DNA from 4 places in the Streptomyces sp. RLB3-17 genome. Region 3 is predicted to be linked to each of the others. Evidence: riboswitches for the same ligand, from Rfam matches in the RefSeq annotation. Region 3 holds a riboswitch; each other region holds the start of a gene.
What was found. A riboswitch is a leader RNA that binds a small molecule or an ion and turns the genes downstream of it on or off. The one in region 3 is predicted to bind cyclic di-AMP.
Positions count from the first base shown of each region.

Region 1 (4,689 bases), 1.5 Mb from region 3:
GTACTCATCCATCTCTTCGTCGGCCTGCACATCATCGGCATCGCCTCGCTCCTCGGCGGTTTCCTCACCCAGATGAAGGCGATGGGCCAGGGCACCGCCCGGTTCGTCCCCGCCATGCTGCACGGCGCGCTGACCATGCTGGTCACGGGCATCGCACTCGTCGGCCTCAACCAGGCCGACGACCACTCGGTCAACACCATCAAGATCGGCGTGAAGCTCGCCCTGCTGATCGTGATCCTCGGACTCGTCTATGTGAAGCGGGACGACGAGAAGGTGGACAAGGGCCTGTTCGGGCTCGTAGGGCTGCTCACGACCGCGAACATCTTCATCGCGGTGCTCTGGACCTGACGACCCCCCGAAGGCCCCCACGGACGGCTACGGCGCTTCCGGACAGCGTTACGGATGCCCGACCGCTACGGCTCCCGCGGGCGCCCGACCGCTACGGCTCCCGCGGACGCCTGACCGCTACGGCCGCCACCGCCAGCCACGCCGCGACCGAGATCCACAGCAGCACCTGCCCGAGCCCCCTGAGCCGGCCGACGCCGATGGCGGCCGCGACCGACAGCGTCGCCACCGCCGTCATCCCGAGCGGGAACACGGTCGCCCAGCGCAGCACGTCGTAGCGCGGTCGGGGCCACAGGGCCTCCGCCACGGCCAGCACGCAGTACGTGCCGAGGACGAGCACGAGCAGCGCCTCGGTCACCCAGCGCAGCACGCCGTTGTCGTCGTCGTTCCACAGGTAGATGTTCGCCTGGTAGGCGAGGATCAGCTTCGACCCCGCCAGCGCCGAGATGGCGAGCGCGCCGCCCGCGACCCACTGGTCCCCGGCGCCCGTGGCGACCTCGCGGTAGTCGAAGTAGAACAGCGCCATCGTGTAGAGCAGGAGCCCCAGCCAGAACAGCACCAGCGCGGTGTGCGCGAGCCAGTCCGTGTGCGTCGCGGGGGCGAGCGTCGCGCCCAGCACCGCGAGCCCCTGCGTGGCCACACAGCCGAGGAACACCGCTCCGGGCATACGGGGCCGCCATTGCCGTACGACCAGGAGGAGCAGCCCCGGCCAGAGTGCCGCGGACAGGGCGAGCAGGGCCTCGGCCGGCACCTCCCAGCCCAGCGTGACCAGCCGCGTGCCGAGCACGGTGGTCGCCGCGACCGCGGTGAGCGCGCTCGGTGTACCGGCCTCCGTCAGCCACCGTTCCCGTTCCCGCAGCAGCCGTACGACGAAGGCCGCGGCGAGCCCGAGCCAGCCGACGGCCGCGAGGACCAGCACGACCCGGGACAGGATCTCGTAGCCGGTCTGCTCCAGCCCGATCGAGATGATGCCGGTGGCCAGGATCGCGGCTCCGGCGCCCGGCGGGCTCTGCGCCCACCAGGTGCGCAGGCCGGTCCACCGGGCGCCGGGCGGGGAGATGGCTGACATGGGCCCGATGCTAAGGACCTTCGAGCGGGTTGGCGGCGGGCCACGCGCGCGTGGAGCTCGATGAGCCCCACGCGCGCGTGCCGGGCGTCGAGGCGTTAGGCCGGACGCACCACGCTGTGGATGATCGACTCGCCGCCGTAGAAGATCGACTCCTCGCGGACGTACGCGCCCGGCTTGGGGGCGTGGATCATCATGCCGTTGCCGACGTAGAGGCCGACATGGCTGATGTCGTCGTAGAAGAAGACGAGGTCACCGGGCTTGATGTCGGAGAGCGGGACCGTCGTGCCCACGTTGACCTGGTCCCAGGTGGTGCGCGGGAGATCGACGCCGGCGGTCTTCCAGGCGGCCTGGGTGAGGCCGGAGCAGTCGTAGGAGCCGGGCCCGGTCGCGCCCCAGACGTACGGCTTGCCGACCTGGGCGCGGGCGAAGGCGAGGGCCTTGTCGGCCTTGGCGGTGTACGAGGAGTCGGTGGCCGAACTCCCGGCGGTCCCGGTGGTCCCGGTGGTGGCGGTGGTCCCGGTGGTCGTCTGCTGCTGGGCGGCTGCCTCCTGGGCCTTCTTCTCCGCCGCGGCCTGCTGCTGCGCCAGCTCGGCCGCCTTGCGGTCGGCCGCTTCCTGCTTCTTCTTCTCGATCGCCGCGAGTCGCGCCTTCTCCTCGGCGGTCAGCTTCGAGAGCAGGTCGCGCGCCTCGGCGAGCTTGCGCTGCACGTCGGCCTTGGACGTCCTCAGCGCGCTCTGCGTCGTGGTGAGCGTCTGCAGGCTCTGGGAGGCCTCCGCGCGCTTCTTGGTGGTGGCGGCCTGCTCGGTGATGTAGTCGTCGACGGCCACCTTCTGGCGGCTGGTCAGACGGCTCATCAGCTGGGTCTGGTCGAAGTAGTCCTGCGGATTGTCGGCCAGCAGGAGGGTCGCGGTGTCGGGGGCGGAGGCGCCGGTGCGGTACTGCGCCGCGGCGAACGAACCCAGCTCGTCGCGCGCGGTGTTGAGCTTCTCGGTGCGCTGGGCCACGTCGTCGAGGAGGGAGTCGACGCGCTTGCGCTGCTGCGCGGTCTTCTCCCTGGTCGCGTTGTACTTCTCGGTCGCCGCCTCGGCCTGGTGGTAGAGGTCGTCGACCTTCTTCTCGACCTCTTCGATGCTCGGCTTGGAGTCGGCCGAGGGCGCGGCGTTCGCCGTCTGGGAGAGCAGGGCCACGGAGGTGAGGGCCGCCGTGGCGAGGGCGGGGGTCCGTATACCCGCTATGCGCGTACCCGTAGGACTCCACTTGCGATGCGACGCCAAGAGAGGCGACTCCTTCCGTCTTCCGCCTACCGAGTTAGCTGTCGGGTTCGGGCGGGTGATTCCGGAAGGTTTGCCCTACGGTCCTTGTCCCAGCGGACAGTTGGACCGATTCACCCCAAGGTCGGTTGGGTCCCCGGCTCCGGCTGCCGTACGGCGCACCGGACTCGGCGGAGGCCGCACGGCCCGGCGATGTTCGCCGGTTGGGTCGAGCGGCCTGCCCGGCACGCTAGCCAACTCATAAGTGTTCTGTGAAGTTTGATGTGCGATATGCCCGATACTTTTTTGTGACCTTGATCCTGGGGGCCATTGATCCGGACCGACTGTGGCTGACCGTAATGAAACGATCCTGAACGGTGACGGCGTCCGCGGCGGAAAGAGTGGCGGAAAGGGATCAGGTGCGGTCACGGAAAGGGATCATGCGCGGTCGTGGAAAGAGATCATGCGCGGTCGCGGAAAAACCGGTCGGGTTTCCAGGGTGGCCGCGGGTTGTCAGTGGGGCCGCCTAGACTCGGAGAGCGATGAGCAGCCTCTTTGATGACAGCTTTCTGGCGGACCTCCAGCCTTCCGGGGCCCACGAGGAAGAGCCTCCGCCGCCGCCCGAGGACGGGGCGCCGGAGCCGCTTCCGGACGACCTGTTCGGCGGCAGCTTCGACGTGCCCGCGAGCCGGGACGCCTACTACCGCGACGGCGCGCACCGCCCCGCCGTGGACCCGGCGGCCCTGCTGGACGGGCTGAACGAGAACCAGCGCGCGGCCGTGGTGCACTCCGGCTCCCCGCTGCTCATCGTGGCCGGCGCGGGCTCCGGCAAGACCCGGGTGCTCACCCACCGCATCGCCCATCTGCTGGGCGAGCGCCATGTCCACCCCGGCCAGATCCTCGCGATCACCTTCACGAACAAGGCCGCGGGCGAGATGAAGGAGCGCGTCGAGCAGCTCGTCGGCCCGCGCGCGAACGCGATGTGGGTGATGACCTTCCACAGCGCGTGTGTGCGGATCCTGCGCCGGGAGAGCAAGAAGCTCGGCTTCACCTCCTCGTTCTCGATCTACGACGCCGCCGACAGCAAGCGGCTGATGGCGCTCGTCTGCCGTGATCTGGATCTCGATCCCAAGCGCTTCCCGCCCAAGTCCTTCAGCGCCAAGATCTCGAACCTGAAGAACGAGCTGATCGACGAGGAGGACTTCGCAGCGCAGGCCGCCGACGGCTTCGAGAAGACCCTCGCCCAGGCCTACGCGATGTACCAGTCGCGGCTGCGCGAGGCCAACGCGCTCGACTTCGACGACCTGATCATGACCACGGTCAACCTGCTGCGCGCCTTCCCGGACGTCGCCGAGCACTACCGGCGCCGCTTCCGCCACGTCCTGGTCGACGAGTACCAGGACACGAACCACGCGCAGTACGCCCTGGTCAGGGAGCTCGTCGGCCCGGCCGCCGGTGACCGGCCCGAGGACGTGCCGCCCGCCGAGGGCGAGCTCGAGCCCGCCGAGCTGTGCGTCGTGGGCGACGCCGACCAGTCGATCTACGCCTTCCGCGGGGCGACCATCCGCAACATCCTCCAGTTCGAGGAGGACTACCCGGACGCGACGACGATCCTGCTGGAGCAGAACTACCGCTCCACCCAGACGATCCTGACCGCCGCGAACGCGGTCATCGAGCGCAACGAGTCCCGCCGCCCCAAGAACCTGTGGACCAACGCGGGCGCCGGTTCGAACATCACCGGCTATGTCGCCGACACCGAGCACGACGAGGCCCAGTTCGTCGCCGACGAGATAGACCGTCTCACCGACGCGGGCGACGCCAGGGCGGGCGACGTCGCCGTGTTCTACCGGACGAACGCCCAGTCCCGTGTCTTCGAAGAGGTGTTCATCCGCGTCGGCCTGCCCTACAAGGTCGTCGGCGGCGTCCGCTTCTACGAGCGCAAGGAGGTCCGGGACGTCCTCGCGTACCTCAGGGTCCTGGCCAACCCCGAGGACTCGGTCCCGCTGCGCCGCATTCTGAACGTTC
Region 1 covers NZ_CP041610.2:6,802,352-6,807,040, forward strand. The annotation lists gene FNV62_RS30925 (hypothetical protein) at 1-348, shown strand, start outside; gene FNV62_RS30930 (tellurite resistance/C4-dicarboxylate transporter family protein) at 440-1,414, opposite strand; gene FNV62_RS30935 (NlpC/P60 family protein) at 1,510-2,688, opposite strand; cyclic di-AMP (ydaO/yuaA leader) riboswitch at 2,696-2,868, opposite strand; gene pcrA (DNA helicase PcrA) at 3,207-4,689, shown strand, end outside.
Region 1: linked by a shared signal. The riboswitch ahead of FNV62_RS30935 (NlpC/P60 family protein) and the one ahead of FNV62_RS37200 (M23 family metallopeptidase) in region 3 are both predicted to bind cyclic di-AMP.

Region 2 (4,689 bases), 2.7 Mb from region 3:
CGCCGGGCCGGATGCGGCTGGTGGAGACACGACCGGTCGGGGACGTCGTCCTCGTCCGCTACGTCCCCACCGCACCCGGGGAAGGCGCCCTCGCGTCCGCCGCGGACCGGCACTGGCTGGGCGTCGCCTGCGAGCTGGCGGCGCTGTGTCCGCCGTCGGAGACCGCGTTCAGCGTGGGCGCGGTGGTGGTGGCGGCCGACGGCACCGAGCTGGCGCGCGGGCACTCGCGGGAGGGCGACGACCCCGTCGTGCACGCCGAGGAGGCGGCGCTCGCGAAGATCGATCCCACGGATCCGCGTCTGCGCTCCGCCACCGTGTACAGCAGCCTGGAGCCGTGCGCGCGGCGGGCTTCCCGGCCCGCGCCCTGTGCGCGGCTGATCCTCGACGCGGGGGTACGGCGGGTGGTCACCGCGTGGCGCGAGCCCGACACGTTCGTGACGGAGGCCGACGGCAACGGTCTGCTCGTGGCCGCGGGGGCGGATGTCGTCGTACTGCCGGAGTTCGAGGAGCGGGCCGTGGCGCCCAATCGTCACCTTCTCGCGGCCGGCTAGGGGCGGCCTCGCGGTCGTCCGCGAAAAGCCTGGTGAATCGGGCCCCGCGGATGGCGTACACTAATTTCAACGACGCGGGGTGGAGCAGCTCGGTAGCTCGCTGGGCTCATAACCCAGAGGTCGCAGGTTCAAATCCTGTCCCCGCTACTGAAGGCCAAGGGCCGGAACTCGGAAACGAGTTCCGGCCCTTGGTTTTTCCCGTTCACCGTCCCCGTTTTCCTGCCGCCCGGCGTTCCCGTTCGCCGTCCCGCCCCGGTTTTCCCTGTCGACCCGACTTTCTGTAGTCTTCCGCTCACTATGAGTCGTCATCGCTGGCTGGTCCGACGCGCGCCGGCGCTCGCGCTGCTGCTCGCCGTGTGCGCGCTGTTCCTCGGGGCCTGTCACGACGGTCACGACCTCGTGCCGGACGGCGGGAGCGTCGTCGCCCCGGCCGGGTACCACCACGAGCGCGGCGGAGCCGGCGGCGTCCGGTGGTCGGCCTCCGACTGACGTGTCCCCCGGTCGGCCCCTCCCCGCTCGCCGCCCGCCCCCGAGCCGGGAAGTCTGGACGGGTGGGGCAGCAGCAAGGAGGCGCGCAGCGGGCCGAGGAGCCGTACGGCGAGCCGTACGAGAAGCCGAGTGACGAGCGGTACGACCGGTCCGGTGGGCGGTTGCCCGGGGACCCCGTGCCCGATCCGGGGCTGGGGGACGAACCGGTGCCCAGCCCGGCCGAGGCGGACCGGCGCCGGATCTCCTGCGCGCGCAGCCTCGTCCGGGTGCTGCCCGCGCTGCTCATCCTGGTCGGCGCGTTCTACGACTACTTCACCCCGATGGCCTTCACCGCGGGCCCCCTCTTCACGGCCGCGCCGCTCGTGGCCGCCCCGCTCTTCTCGCTGCGCGGCACCGTGCTCACCGGCATCGCGGCGCTCGTCGCGGTGCTCACGATCCACATCCGGCTCGGCATCGTCTTCAAGGTGGACGCGCTCACGGAGGTCGCCACCGTGGCGACCGTCGGCGTGCTGGCCGTGCTCATCAACATCCTCGTCCGCCGCACCGACGAACGACTCGCCTCGGCCCACCAGATCGCCGAGGCGGCCCAGCGTGCCGTCCTGCCGGAACCCGACCAGCGGATCGGCGGCCTCGACGTCGCGGCGCGCTACGAGGCCGCGCAGGCGGGCGCGTTCATCGGCGGCGACCTGTACGCGGTGCAGGACTCCCCGCACGGCGTACGGCTGGTGGTGGGCGACGTACGCGGGAAGGGCATGGACGCGGTGGCCGCCGTCGCGGTGGTCATCGGGGCGTTCCGGGAGGCGGCCGAGCAGGAGGCCACGCCGGAGGCGGTCGCGCAGCGGCTGGAGCGGGCGCTGGCCCGCGAGGGCACCCGGCGCGAGGGCCTCGACGCCTTCGAGGGGTTCACCACCGCCGTCCTCGCGGAGATCACGCACGAGGGCGGCCTCGTCAGGATCGTCAACCGCGGCCACCCGCCGCCGTTGCTGCTGCACGCGGACGGAACGCTGGTCACGCTCGTCGCCGCGAACCCCGCACTGCCGCTCGGCATGGGCGAGTTGGGCAGCTGGCCGGACCGTGCCGAGGAGACGGAGTTCCCGCACGGGGCCACGCTCCTCTTCCACACGGACGGCCTGTCCGAGGCCCGCGACGCGCAGGGGCGCTTCTACGATCCGGCCGCGCGCCTGGCCGGACGGACCTTCCCCGGACCCGACGCCCTGCTGGCCACGCTCGTCGAGGAGGTCCGACGGCACACGGGCGGCGCCCTGACGGACGACATGGCACTGCTCGCCGTACGGCGGCCGTAGCCACGGAAGGGCGCGTTCTTGATCGATGTCACGAGGGGTGATCGGTCGATGCCCCTCCGCATAACAACTGACACACCGTCAAATAACCGCCAGGTAGGGAGGCGCGGCCAACTCGCCCGATTTCCGTCGGTCATGGGCGGTAAGTCCCGGCCAAAAGTGGTTAATGATCAGTACGAACAGCTTGGAATCCGGTACCCGCGTCTATTAACGTTCGATAACGCAGCGCGGTCGTCCCAGCCGTCACAAGAGTCGGCTCCGTGCGCACGCGCCGAATCCCGCAAGGGAACCGGGGAACCACCAACTTGGGGTGAATCGAGCGTCTTTCACGGTGGAGACACCGTGGGTTGACGCGCGTAGGAGACCTTCCTGCTCCGAACCCGTCAGCTAACCCGGTAGGCGAGAAGGAAGGAAAGGAGCACGCCCACGTGGCGTCCAACCGGCCTGCCCAGCCCACTTCGTTCCCGCCGAACGACACCCAGACTTTCGGCTACGCCTACGGCAAGGACGAGGGCCCCTGGGAGGAGTGGAACCCCACCGAGGATTCCATCCGTCCCCTCCGCGGCCGGCACCGCGTCTCCAAGCAGCGCGGCGGAGGACTCGCCCGCAGCTCCACGGTCCTGGGCGTCGGCGTCATCGCCGCCGTCGGCGCGGGCGGCATGGCCACCGCGGCGCCCGGCAAGCCGCCGGTCTCCATCTCGCTGCCCGACTTCTCCTCGGTCACCGCATCGGCCAAGGCGCTGATATCCGACGGCGGTTCCAGCACGCCGAAGGGCTCCGCCACCCCGCTCACCAGCGCCGGTGTGACCAGCGCTGACGCCGCGCAGGGCAACACGGATGCGGGCGAGGCGCTGCGCGCCCGCATCATCCAGCAGGCCGAGTCGCAGCAGGACCAGATCGACAAGGCGGCCCAGGCCGCCGCCGAGTCCGCCGCCGCGAAGAAGGCGGTCGCGCTGGCCGCCAAGCAGAAGGACGACGCCGAGGCCAAGGTCGCCGCCGCGAAGAAGAAGGCGGACGAGGACGCCAAGCAGAAGGCCGAGGCCGCGCGCCTCGCCGAGCTCGCCAAGAGCTTCTCGCTGCCGACCTCCTCGTACACCCTGACCTCCCGCTTCGGCGACGCCGGTTCCATGTGGTCCTCCGGCTACCACACCGGCCTCGACTTCGCGGCCCCCACCGGCACGCTGATCAAGGCCATCCACAGCGGCACGATCACGGAGGCGGGCTGGGCCGGCTCGTACGGCTACCGCACCATCCTCACCCTCGACGACGGCACGGAGCTGTGGTTCTGCCACCAGTCCTCCATCAGCGTCAGCGTGGGACAGAAGGTGGCCACCGGTGACGTCATCGGGCGCGTGGGCGCGACCGGCAACGTGACCGGGCCGCATCTCCACCTGGAGGTTCACCCGGGCGGCGGCAGCGCGATCGACCCGATGGCGTGGCTGCAGAGCAAGGGCCTGAACCCCTGATCGTTCCCAGGGGCCGTATACGGAATATGGCAATCCGGTACGGCTGTTGAAATAAGGCATGACTTCTCTACGCAAGCTCGGCTCCTCCGACCTCGAGGTCTTCCCGCTCTCCCTCGGCGGCAACGTCTTCGGCTGGACCGCCGACGAGGCGCAGTCCTTCGCCGTGCTCGACGCGTACACGGCCGGGGGCGGCAACTTCGTCGACACCGCCGACGGCTACTCCGCGTGGATCGCCGGCCACACGGGCGGTGAGTCGGAGACGATCATCGGCAAGTGGTTCGCCGCGCGGGGCAACCGCTCCGACGTCGTCCTCGCCACCAAGGTCAGTACCCACCCCGAGTACAAGGGCCTGTCCCCGGCGAACATCAAGGCCGCCGCCGACGCCTCGCTGCGCCGCCTCGGCACGGACTACATCGACCTCTACTACACCCACTTCGACGACACCTCGGTGCCGGTCGAGGAGATCATCGGCGCGCTCGACGAACTGGTCCGGGCCGGCAAGGTCCGGGAGATCGCCGCCTCCAACATCTCCGCCGAGCGGCTCGCGGAGTCCGTGGAGTTCTCCGACCGCGAGGGCCTCGCGCGCTACGTCGCCCTCCAGCCCCACTACAACCTCGTCTCGCGCGACACCTACGAGGGCCCGCTCCAGGAGGTCGCCTCCCGGACCGGCCTGGCCGCCGTCCCGTACTTCGCGCTCGCGTCCGGATTCCTCACCGGCAAGTACCGCCCGGGTACGACGGTCGACTCCGCGCGTGCCGAGGGCGCGGGCAAGCACCTCGACACCGAGCGCGGCATCCGCGTCCTGGCCGCCCTCGACGAGGTCGCCGGGGCCCATGACGCCGAGGTCGCCACGGTCGCCCTCGCCTGGCTCGCCGCCCGGCC
Region 2 covers NZ_CP041610.2:5,557,612-5,562,300, reverse strand. The annotation lists gene FNV62_RS25210 (dihydrofolate reductase family protein) at 1-551, shown strand, start outside; tRNA gene FNV62_RS25205 (tRNA-Met) at 625-698, shown strand; gene FNV62_RS25200 (hypothetical protein) at 849-1,040, shown strand; gene FNV62_RS25195 (PP2C family protein-serine/threonine phosphatase) at 1,202-2,344, shown strand; cyclic di-AMP (ydaO/yuaA leader) riboswitch at 2,601-2,758, shown strand; gene FNV62_RS25190 (M23 family metallopeptidase) at 2,770-3,807, shown strand; gene FNV62_RS25185 (aldo/keto reductase) at 3,866-4,689, shown strand, end outside.
Region 2: linked by a shared signal. The riboswitch ahead of FNV62_RS25190 (M23 family metallopeptidase) and the one ahead of FNV62_RS37200 (M23 family metallopeptidase) in region 3 are both predicted to bind cyclic di-AMP.

Region 3 (4,689 bases):
CCCGCACGCATTCGAAGGGCTCGCCTGAAAACATCGGGCGGGCCCTTCGCTTTTCCAATTGCGGGCAGCAGAAATAATCCCCCGCGAATTACCCCTCTTTGTATACGGCGCCGGTGTTAATGACGCACGCCCGTCATGTTTACGGGATGTTGCGAAGTCCTCACACGCTCCGGACGATCTCCCCCGCCGGGAAAACGCAGCCGGTGTGCGACCGTCGCACGCTCGGCGTGCAGCGCCGTGACGGCCCGCGCCCGCTCGCTGTCGCCGCGCGCCACCGCGTCCACGATCCCGCCGTGCTCCGCCCAGGACTCCGCCGGATTGGCCGGCGCTTCGACCGCGTACATCCAGGCGATCTTGTGCCGCAGCTGGGCCAGCGTGGAGGTCAGCGCGGGGCTCCCGGAGGCCTGTGCGAGAGTCTCGTGGAACCAGCCGCCGAGCGAGCGCAGATCCTCGCTGTTCCCCCTCCTGGCCCGCTCCTGCCCCAGTCTGACCAGGCCTCGAAGCACCTTGAGGTGGGCCTCGGTGCGCCGCTGAGCGGCCCTCGCGGCGCCCAGCGGCTCCAGGAGCATGCGCATCTCGAGGAGGTCCGCGGCCTCCTGCTCGGTGGGCTCCGCGACGCACGCGCCCGCGTGCCGACGGGTGACGACGAAGCCCTCGGCCTCCAGCGTGCGCAGGGCCTCGCGCACGGGGACCCGCGAGACGCCGTAGCGTCGCGCGAGCAGTTCCTCGGTGAGCCGGCTGCCGCGCTCGTAGACACCCGCGACGATGTCGTCACGGATCGCCGTGCATACCGAGTGCGCGGGAATGCGCATGACCGGACCTCCGCCTTAATCCCCGCGAAACGCGGTCGATTGACGCTTGTTCAGTGACTCTATTGCAGAGAACCGGAATTTCCGATGGCGGGCCGGAATCCATGGATATTTTTTGGACAGACAGTCGTTCGAAACGACGAAGCCCCGGCTGGGGGGAGCCGGGGCTTCGGAAGTGTTGACGCCGGTCGTCAGACGTTCGGGGTGTGCGAGCGTCAGACGTTCACGCCGTGCGAGCGGAGATAGGCGACCGGGTCCATGTCGGAGCCGTACTCCGCCGTCGTACGGGCCTCGAAGTGGAGGTGCGGCCCGGTGGTGTTCCCGGTCGAGCCGGACAGGCCGATCTGCTGGCCCGGGGTGACCGTCTGCCCCACGGAGACACCGATGGACGACAGGTGGCCGTACATCGTGTAGGTGCCGTCGTGCATCTTCAGGACGATCTGGTTGCCGTACGCGCCACCCCAGCCGGCCGTGACGACCGTGCCGGAGCCGACCGCGTGGACCGAGGTCCCGGAGGCGGCGTGGAAGTCGACGCCCGTGTGGCTGCCGGAGGACCAGAGGCTGCCGCCGGTCTTGTAGCCGGTGGAGATGTACGAGCCGGTGATCGGCAGGACGAAGGTGTTGAGGCGCTTGCGCTCGGCGGCGCGGGCGGCACGCTCCTTGGCCTCGCGTTCCTTCTTCGCCTCCTCGGCGGCCCTCTTGCGCGCGGCTTCCTCGGCCTTCTTGCGCGCGGCGGCCTCGTCGGCGGCGCGCTTCTGGGCGACGGCCTGCGCGTCGATCTGGGCGGCGACGTTGTCGCCGAGGGTGATGGCCTGGGTCAGCCCGGTCTGCTCGACGGAGGCGTCCGCGGCGAGTGCCGGGGCGGCCAGGGTTCCGATGACACCGGTCGTGGTGAGCGCGGCGACGCCGACGGCGTTCGTGGTGGAGCGCTTCACGCGGCTCGGACGGCGGTGTTTCCCGGGGCCACAGGTGAACGCCATGTAGGGGCTGATCCTTTCCTTCCCTCTCGCCTACCGGGTTAGCTGACGGGTTCGGAGCAGGAAGGTCTCCTACGGACCCCCTCCAGGGAGGGCGTCCGATTCACCCCAGGGACTACGTGTGGGTCCCCGGCTCCCCTGGCTCGCGCCGTACGGGGACTCGGCGATGACTGTCCGGTGCCGCGGGCGCGGCGCACTGCCTGACGAACAGCCGCACCGACGCTAGACGGGGCGTCTTTCAAACAACAAACGGATCACGGCTTTTGTAGTGCATGCCACAGGGCAGACGGGCAACCTCCCTACCAATACGGACATCTTGGGGATGAAGTCCGAGCGAGAGCCCGAGCGGAAATCCGATCAAAAAGGGGCCCGGGCGACTCTTCAGTCACCCGGGCCCTGCGGAGTCACGCTCTTCCGCTCCGCGTGCGGCTCGGCTTACAGCCGGCCCCCACTGAGCCGCTGAACCTCCGCTCCGTGAACCTCTACTCCGCCGAAACTACGGTCACTTCACCGATTCCGAGGGCCTTGACGGGCTCCTGGATCTGCGCGGCGTCGCCGACGAGGACGGTCACCAGACGGTCCACCGGGAAGGCGCTCACGGCGGCCGCGGTGGCCTCCACGGTGCCGGTCGCGGCGAGCTGCTGGTACAGCGTCGCCTGGTAGTCGTCCGGCAGGTACTGCTCGACCTGGTCCGCGAGCGTGCCCGCGACGGCCGCCGCGGTCTCGAACTTGAGGGGCGCCACCCCCACCAGGTTCTGTACGGCGACGTCGCGCTCGGCGTCCGTCAGGCCCTCCGCGGCGAGGGTGCGCAGCACCTTCCAGAGGTCGTCGAGCGCAGGGCCGGTGTTCGGGGTGTCCACGGAGCCGCTGATGGCGAGCATCGCGATACCGGTTCCGTCCGGCGCGGCGCGCAGGACCTGGCCGAACGCCCGCACACCGTAGGTGTAGCCCTTTTCCTCGCGCAGGACGCGGTCCAGGCGCGAGGTGAGGGTGCCGCCGAGGCAGTACGTGCCGAGCACCTGGGCGGGCCACACACGGTCGTGCCGGTCGGCGCCGACACGGCCGATGAGCAGCTGCGTCTGGACCGCGCCGGGGCGGTCCACGATGATCACACGGCCGGTGTCGTCGGCGGCCACCGGCGGCACGGGGCGCGGCTCGGCGGACGAACCGGTCCAGTCGCCGAGCGTCTCGGCGATCAGCGCGTCGAGGTCGACGCCGGTCAGGTCGCCGACGATCACGGCGGTGGACGTGGCGGGACGTACGTGCTTGTCGAAGAAGGCGCGTACGGCGGTCGAGTCGATCTTCTGAACGGTCTCCTCGGTGCCCTGGCGCGGGCGCGACATGCGCGAGGTCGCCGGGAAGAGCTCCTTGGAGAGCTCCTTGGCGGCACGCCGGGCCGGGTTGGCCGTCTCGTGCGGGATCTCGTCGAGCCGGTTGCGCACCAGCCGCTCGACCTCGCTCTCCGCGAACGCCGGTGCCCTCAGGGCGTCGGCGAGCAGCCCGAGCGCCTTGGGCAGGCGCGAGACGGGCACTTCGAGCGACAGCCGTACGCCGGGGTGGTCGGCGTGCGCGTCGAGGGTGGCGCCGCAGCGCTCCAGCTCGGCGGCGAACTCCTCCGCGGAGAGCTTGTCGGTGCCCTCGGAGAAGGCGCGCGCCATGATCGTGGCGACGCCGTCGAGGCCCGCGGGCTCGGCCTCCAGCGGCGCGGCGAGCAGCACCTCGACGGCGACGACCTGCTGGCCGGGGCGGTGGCAGCGCAGCACGGTCAGGCCGTTGTCCAGCGTGCCGCGCTCGGGCGCCGGGAAGGCCCAGGGCTTGGGCTGACCCGCCTGGGGCTGCGGGTGGAAGTCCATGGTGGCGAGCTCGGTCACTTCGCCGCCTCCTCGTCCTCTTCGGTGGTGTCGGCAGCGACCGGCTCGTACACGAGCACCGCGCGGTTGTCGGGGCGCAGGCGGGCCTTGGCGACCTCCTGGACCTCCTCGGCCGTGATGTCCAGGACACGCTGTACGGCCGTCAGGGCGAGCTGCGGGTCGCCGAACAGGACGGCGTACCGGCACAGTTCGTCGGCGCGGCCGGCGACCGTGCCGAGCCGGTCCAGCCACTCACGCTCCAACTGGGCCTGGGCGCGCTCCATCTCCTCGTCCGTGGGGCCCTCCTCGGCGAACCGGGCGAGTTCCGCGTCGACGGCGGACTCGATCACCGGGACCTCGACGTCACCGGACGTCTTCACGTCCAGCCAGCCCAGGGAGGGCGCTCCGGCGAGCCGCAGCAGGCCGAACCCGGCCGCGACGGCGGTGCGGTCACGGCGTACGAGCCGGTTGTAGAGCCGGGACGACTCGCCGCCGCCGAGGATGGTGAGCGCCACGTCCGCCGCGTCGGCCGCGCGCGTGCCGTCCTCCGGGAGCCGGTAGGCGGCCATCAGGGCGCGCGCCGGGACCTCCTCCTCGACGACCTCGCGCAGCTGCTCGCCGATGACCTCGGGCAGCGAGCCGTCGCGCGGGGCGGGCTTGCCGTCGTGCCCGGGGATGGAGCCGAAATACTTCTCGATCCAGGCGAGCGTCTGCCGCGGGTCGATGTCCCCGACCACGGAGAGCACCGCATTGTTCGGCGCGTAGTAGGTGCGGAAGAAGGCGCGGGCGTCCTCCAGGGTCGCCGCGTCCAGGTCCGCCATCGACCCGATCGGGGTGTGGTGGTACGGGTGGCCCTCGGGGTAGGCGAGCGCGGTCAGCTTCTCGAAGGCGGTGCCGTAGGGCACGTTGTCGTAACGCTGGCGGCGCTCGTTCTTGACGACGTCCCGCTGGTTCTCCATGGACTCGTCGTCGAGCGCGGCCAGCAGCGAGCCCATGCGGTCGGCCTCCAGCCAGAGGGCGAGCTCCAGCTGGTGGGCGGGCATCGTCTCGAAG
Region 3 covers NZ_CP041610.2:8,257,696-8,262,384, reverse strand. The annotation lists gene FNV62_RS37205 (GntR family transcriptional regulator) at 117-812, opposite strand; gene FNV62_RS37200 (M23 family metallopeptidase) at 1,025-1,789, opposite strand; cyclic di-AMP (ydaO/yuaA leader) riboswitch at 1,802-1,962, opposite strand; gene FNV62_RS37195 (M16 family metallopeptidase) at 2,269-3,657, opposite strand; gene FNV62_RS37190 (M16 family metallopeptidase) at 3,654-4,689, opposite strand, start outside.

Region 4 (4,689 bases), 5.9 Mb from region 3:
CGAGGCAGTGCGGTCATGGGGGGTGCCTCCTTACGCGCCGTCACCTATCCCGGCGATGTAGTCCAACGAGTCCTCGGGCGAAAGGGCGTGGAACTGAAGGGCGTTGAAGGCCTCGGTGTAGGCCTGAAGGTCTTCTTTCCGTTCGAGATAGAGGCTACTCGTCAAGTGGTCGAGAACAACCACATCCAGATCAGTTGTGTTCGGAAATGAGAAGATAACGAAAGGCCCGGTGACGCCGATATGGGCTCCCGCGGCGAACGGCAGGACCTGAAGCCGCACTTGAGGCAGGGCGGCGGCCTCCCGCAGACGCTCCAGTTGCCGGGCCATCACCTTCGGGCCGCCGACCTCGCGTCTTAACACGGCCTCGTCCAGGACCGCGGTCAGTTCCAGCGGCGGATTCGAACGCAGGACGTCCTGCCGGGCGAGGCGCACCTCGACGAGCGCGTCGAGCTTGCCGTCCTCCAGGCCGCCGACGGCGACCCGAGTCACCTCCCGTGCGTACTCGGGTGTCTGGAGCAGTCCGGGTACCACCGAGGTCTCCAGCGTGCGCATGCCGCTGGCCTGGGACTCCAGACTGATGAAGTCGCGGTACGTGGGGGGCAGAACCCCGCGGTAGGCGTGCCACCAGTGATGGCGACCGTTGCCCTCGGAGCCCGCGAGGCCGACCAGGAGCTCCCGTAACTCGGGCTCCGTGACGGCGTAGGCGTCCAACAGGCGCTCCACGTCGGCCGGTTTCACCCCACTGATACCGGTCTCGATCCGGCTCACCTTCGACTGGTGCCAGCCGACGAGACGGGCCGCCTCACCACTGGTGAGACCCGCATCGGCGCGCAGCGCGCGCAGTTCGGCACCGAGCTTGCGGCGGCGCACCGCGGGACCGTGCTGCATGGCCGTACTCCTTACTCCTTCCGAGCCGCCCAAATACGCTCCGCCGTCGCAGAGTTCACCGCATCGAGCGACAGATATATGCATATCTCGGTGGATCGCACCCGTGACCGGCCCGGTGATGGCAGTCTGGCGCGAAGCACCAGTCCGGGACCGTACTCGAACCATCCGCTCCGTGTCGGACTCCGGTCCCGTGGGAAAGGGACGACGTCGCCATGGCAGATCACCAGGAAGCATCCGTCACTCTGCCGAGCGATCCCGCCTCGGTCTCCGCGGCCCGGAATTTCGTCGCCGATGTGTTGGCCGAATGGGGCCTGCCGTGCGACGCCGAAGTCGCGGACACCGTACGCCTGATCGTGTCAGAACTAGCCACCAACGCCGTCCAACACACTTTCGGACAGTCGCCCACCTTCACGGTGGACGTCCGCCTCGACCGAGACGAACACCTGCGGATCGGCGTCACCGACAGCCATCCGCGCTTTCCCAAACGTCTGCCCGCCGCCGTCCAGCAGGACAACGGGCGCGGCATGGTGATCATCCGCTGGCTGACCGCCGAATGCGGCGGCAGACTCGTCGTCCGGCCCACCCGCGAGGGCGGCAAAACGGTCGCCATCGAGCTGCCCTGGACGGTGCCGGCCCAGCCGGTGACGGCCGGCGGCCCACAAGAGCCTTGAGGAGTGGCTCAGTTGTCGTGTCCGCCCCGTCCGGCGCCTCGCGGCGGGGCCCGGAAGGCCTCGGCCGTCGGCGCCGACCGGCCCCCGGTCCGACGGACGACGGAGATCGTACGGCGCGGATCTCCCGGTCACAGTGACCGCGCCCCCACCGGAGCCGCCGCCGTCCAGCCCACCCTCTCCGGCACGACCGCGCCGTCCGGCCGGTCGGCCGGCGTCAGCCGGGACGAACCGCTCGCCGCGGCAGGGGTCCGTCACCCACGTGGTCGACCCGAAGGCGCCGATCTCCTTCCTCAGCCGGCTGCCGCGGTTCGTGCCCGCGGGGAGTCGGACGGTGAGCGTGCTCACGGTTCTCGGTCCGGTGCTTCTTTCGGAGCCGTCGCTCCGCTGACGACGGCACGGTGCACCAGGCCGGGCAGGAGGCCCCACAGCGCCACACAGACGAGCAGGGTGCCCGCGCCCGAGGCGATCCCGGCGGCGCGTCCCAGCGCCACGTCCACGACGAGCAGCACCGATCCCGTCAGCGCCAGCATGAGCACGCCCATCCCGACCGTGGCAAGGACGGAGGAGACCCGCACGATGGTCGGCTTCGCGCCCTGCCGGAAGAGCGACCTGTGCAGCGCGGCCGGCGCCGTGAAGAGCGCGGCGGCCAGCACGGCCAGCAGGAGGGTGGTGACGTACGTGGCGCGCTGCACCGTGTCGAGGGACGGGAAGCGCGGGGTGAACGCCAGCGTCAGCAGGAACGCGAAGAGGATCTGCACACCGGTCTGCGTGACGCGCAGCTCCTGGAGCAGTTCGCCGAAGTTGCGATCGGCGCGCTCGAGGGGCGTCTCGTTCCGCTCCTCGGAGGAAGGTCGCTCAGCCATGCTGAACGATTAACCGGTTCGTCCGCTTTTCACGCCCGGGGGTGGAACCCCGAGGGGGTGCCGTCCGGCGGCACCCCCTCGGGCAGGTCAGCTGACCCGGCCGTACCAGACGCTCTTCGTCCAGATCTTCTGCAACTTCACGACCTCCCCTGTCTTCGGGGAGTGCCAGATCTTTCCCTTCCCGGCGTAGATGCCGACGTGGTACACGTTCCGGCCCGAGTGGAAGAACACCAGGTCTCCGGCCTTGCGGTGGGACGCGGAGATGTGGTGCGTCTTGTTGTACTGCGCCGCGGCCGTACGAGGCAGCGTCTTGCCCGCCTTCTTGTACGAGTAGAGCGTGAGCCCGGAGCAGTCGAAGCGGCGTGGCCCGGCGGCGCCGTACTGGTACGGGGAGCCCTTCTTGGAAGCCGCGACCTGAAGTGCCTTCGTCGCCAACGTGGCCGCTTCGGCGTCGGATGCGACGCCTGGAACCACGAGGCTGCCGCCCACGGCGGCGAGGGTGAGCGCCGAGGCCGTACCGGCCCGGGTCCACAGCGACGGGACACGATTGAGCGCAGTCATGCGCAACCCTTCGTCAGCCGCCTGTGAAGGATGACCTGTCGGATTCGGGCTGGCGAAGTAGCCCGGCCGCTTGCGCGGCTTCACCCCAAGGACCGCCCGGATCTCTCCGGCGACCCGTCTTGCTGGGTCCTCCACTCCTGCCGATGCACTTCTGTCGACCGGTCATCCGGGCAGCGGCAGGACTCGGCGTCCGCCCGGACCGCCCCGCCGCTGTGGCGGGGGCTTGTCGTCGGAAGGGATCTTCACGCATAGCGGTCGGAAAATCCGAGCGGAACCGGCGATTTGTGGGGTTACTCACCACTCACCCGTTCGGGTGGACCACCCTCTGTTCGGGCGATGTTGGGGACGCCGACGACGCGCCCACCAGCACCGGAGCGTCTCATTCCGCCTCTGGGCTACGCGCGTTGTGCAACTTTTTCGGTTCCCCGAAGGGGCCTGCGACTACTCCATCAGGGGGTACGCCATCTGGTCCGTTTGAACCCCGGGCCGGACGCCCCGCCGACTCGGCGCGCACGGCGACCCGGGGTGCGGATGTGTCAATTGTCGGCGTCGGGGGGCAGGGTGACGCGGGCCGCCCGCCGCTCACCGTCGAGGACGCGCAGGGCCTGCGCCAACGTCGGCGCGTGCACCTCGCTCTCGCCGCGCTGGTGCATCAGCGCGAGGGCGTCCCGCAGCTCGGTGGCCTTGGCGACCAGCGCCTGGGCGGCACGCAGACCACGGTAGGTGTCTCCGGGCCTGGCCGGGTTGATACGGCCCAACAGGTCGACCACGTCGAGGTAACGGTCGATCAGCTCGGCCTCGGCTCGTGTCAGTGCGGGCAGCGGGGGCAGTTCGGGCACCATCGGCGGATCACCTCGCGTCGGGTGTGGCGTTCCTCGCACCGGGCGCGGTGCGCGAGGTCTTGCGGCTGGGGATGATCCCGTCCACCAGTCCGTACGCCAACGCGGCCTGAGCGTCCAGGATCTTGTCCCGCTCGATGTCGGCGGCGACCTGTTCAGGACTCTGCCCCGTGTGCCGTACGAGCATGTCCTCCAGCAGCCTCCGAGTGCGCATCAACTCCTCGGCCTGGAGGGCCAGATCGCTCGCCTGTCCCTGTACCGGCTCGGGAAGTGACGGCTGGTGGATCAGCACCCGGGCCCCCGGCAGCGCGAACCGCTTGCCCGGCGCGCCGCCGGCCAGCAGCACGGCGGCGGCCGACGCGGCCTGCCCCAGGCAGGTGGTCTCCACGTCGCAGCTGACGAACTGCATCGTGTCGTAGATCGCCGTCATCGCACTGAACGAGCCGCCGGGGGAGTTGATGTACAGCGCGATGTCCTGGTCCGGCGCCAGGTATTCGAGGTGCATGAACTGCGCCATCACGTCGTTCGCCGAGGTGTCGTCGATCGGCGTCCCGAGGAACACGATCCGCTCGTCGAGCAGCTTCGAGTACGGATCCAGGGTCCGGTGCCCCGTGCTCGTCCGCTCGGTGAACTCGGGCAGGACATGACGGGCGGACGGTTCATTCATGGCACGCGCCTCCTGTGAAGGGTTCTGTAAAAAATGTACAGGACGTACAGAGCGGCGGAAGGGTGCTCGGCTGACAGCGAAAATCCCCGTGCGCCGCCGGTGGAGAGGGTCGCCTGATCGTGGGAACGGAACGATTTCGGTGGAGCTGAACGAGATCGTCCGCTCTGTGGGGGTGCCGGGGGCCCGGTCTAAGCTGGTGG
Region 4 covers NZ_CP041610.2:2,349,942-2,354,630, reverse strand. The annotation lists gene FNV62_RS11065 (DUF397 domain-containing protein) at 1-17, opposite strand, end outside; gene FNV62_RS11060 (helix-turn-helix domain-containing protein) at 31-888, opposite strand; gene FNV62_RS11055 (ATP-binding protein) at 1,101-1,559, shown strand; gene FNV62_RS11050 (DUF6328 family protein) at 1,901-2,422, opposite strand; gene FNV62_RS11045 (C40 family peptidase) at 2,510-2,983, opposite strand; cyclic di-AMP (ydaO/yuaA leader) riboswitch at 2,987-3,172, opposite strand; gene FNV62_RS11040 (hypothetical protein) at 3,520-3,825, opposite strand; gene FNV62_RS11035 (ATP-dependent Clp protease proteolytic subunit) at 3,833-4,489, opposite strand.
Region 4: linked by a shared signal. The riboswitch ahead of FNV62_RS11045 (C40 family peptidase) and the one ahead of FNV62_RS37200 (M23 family metallopeptidase) in region 3 are both predicted to bind cyclic di-AMP.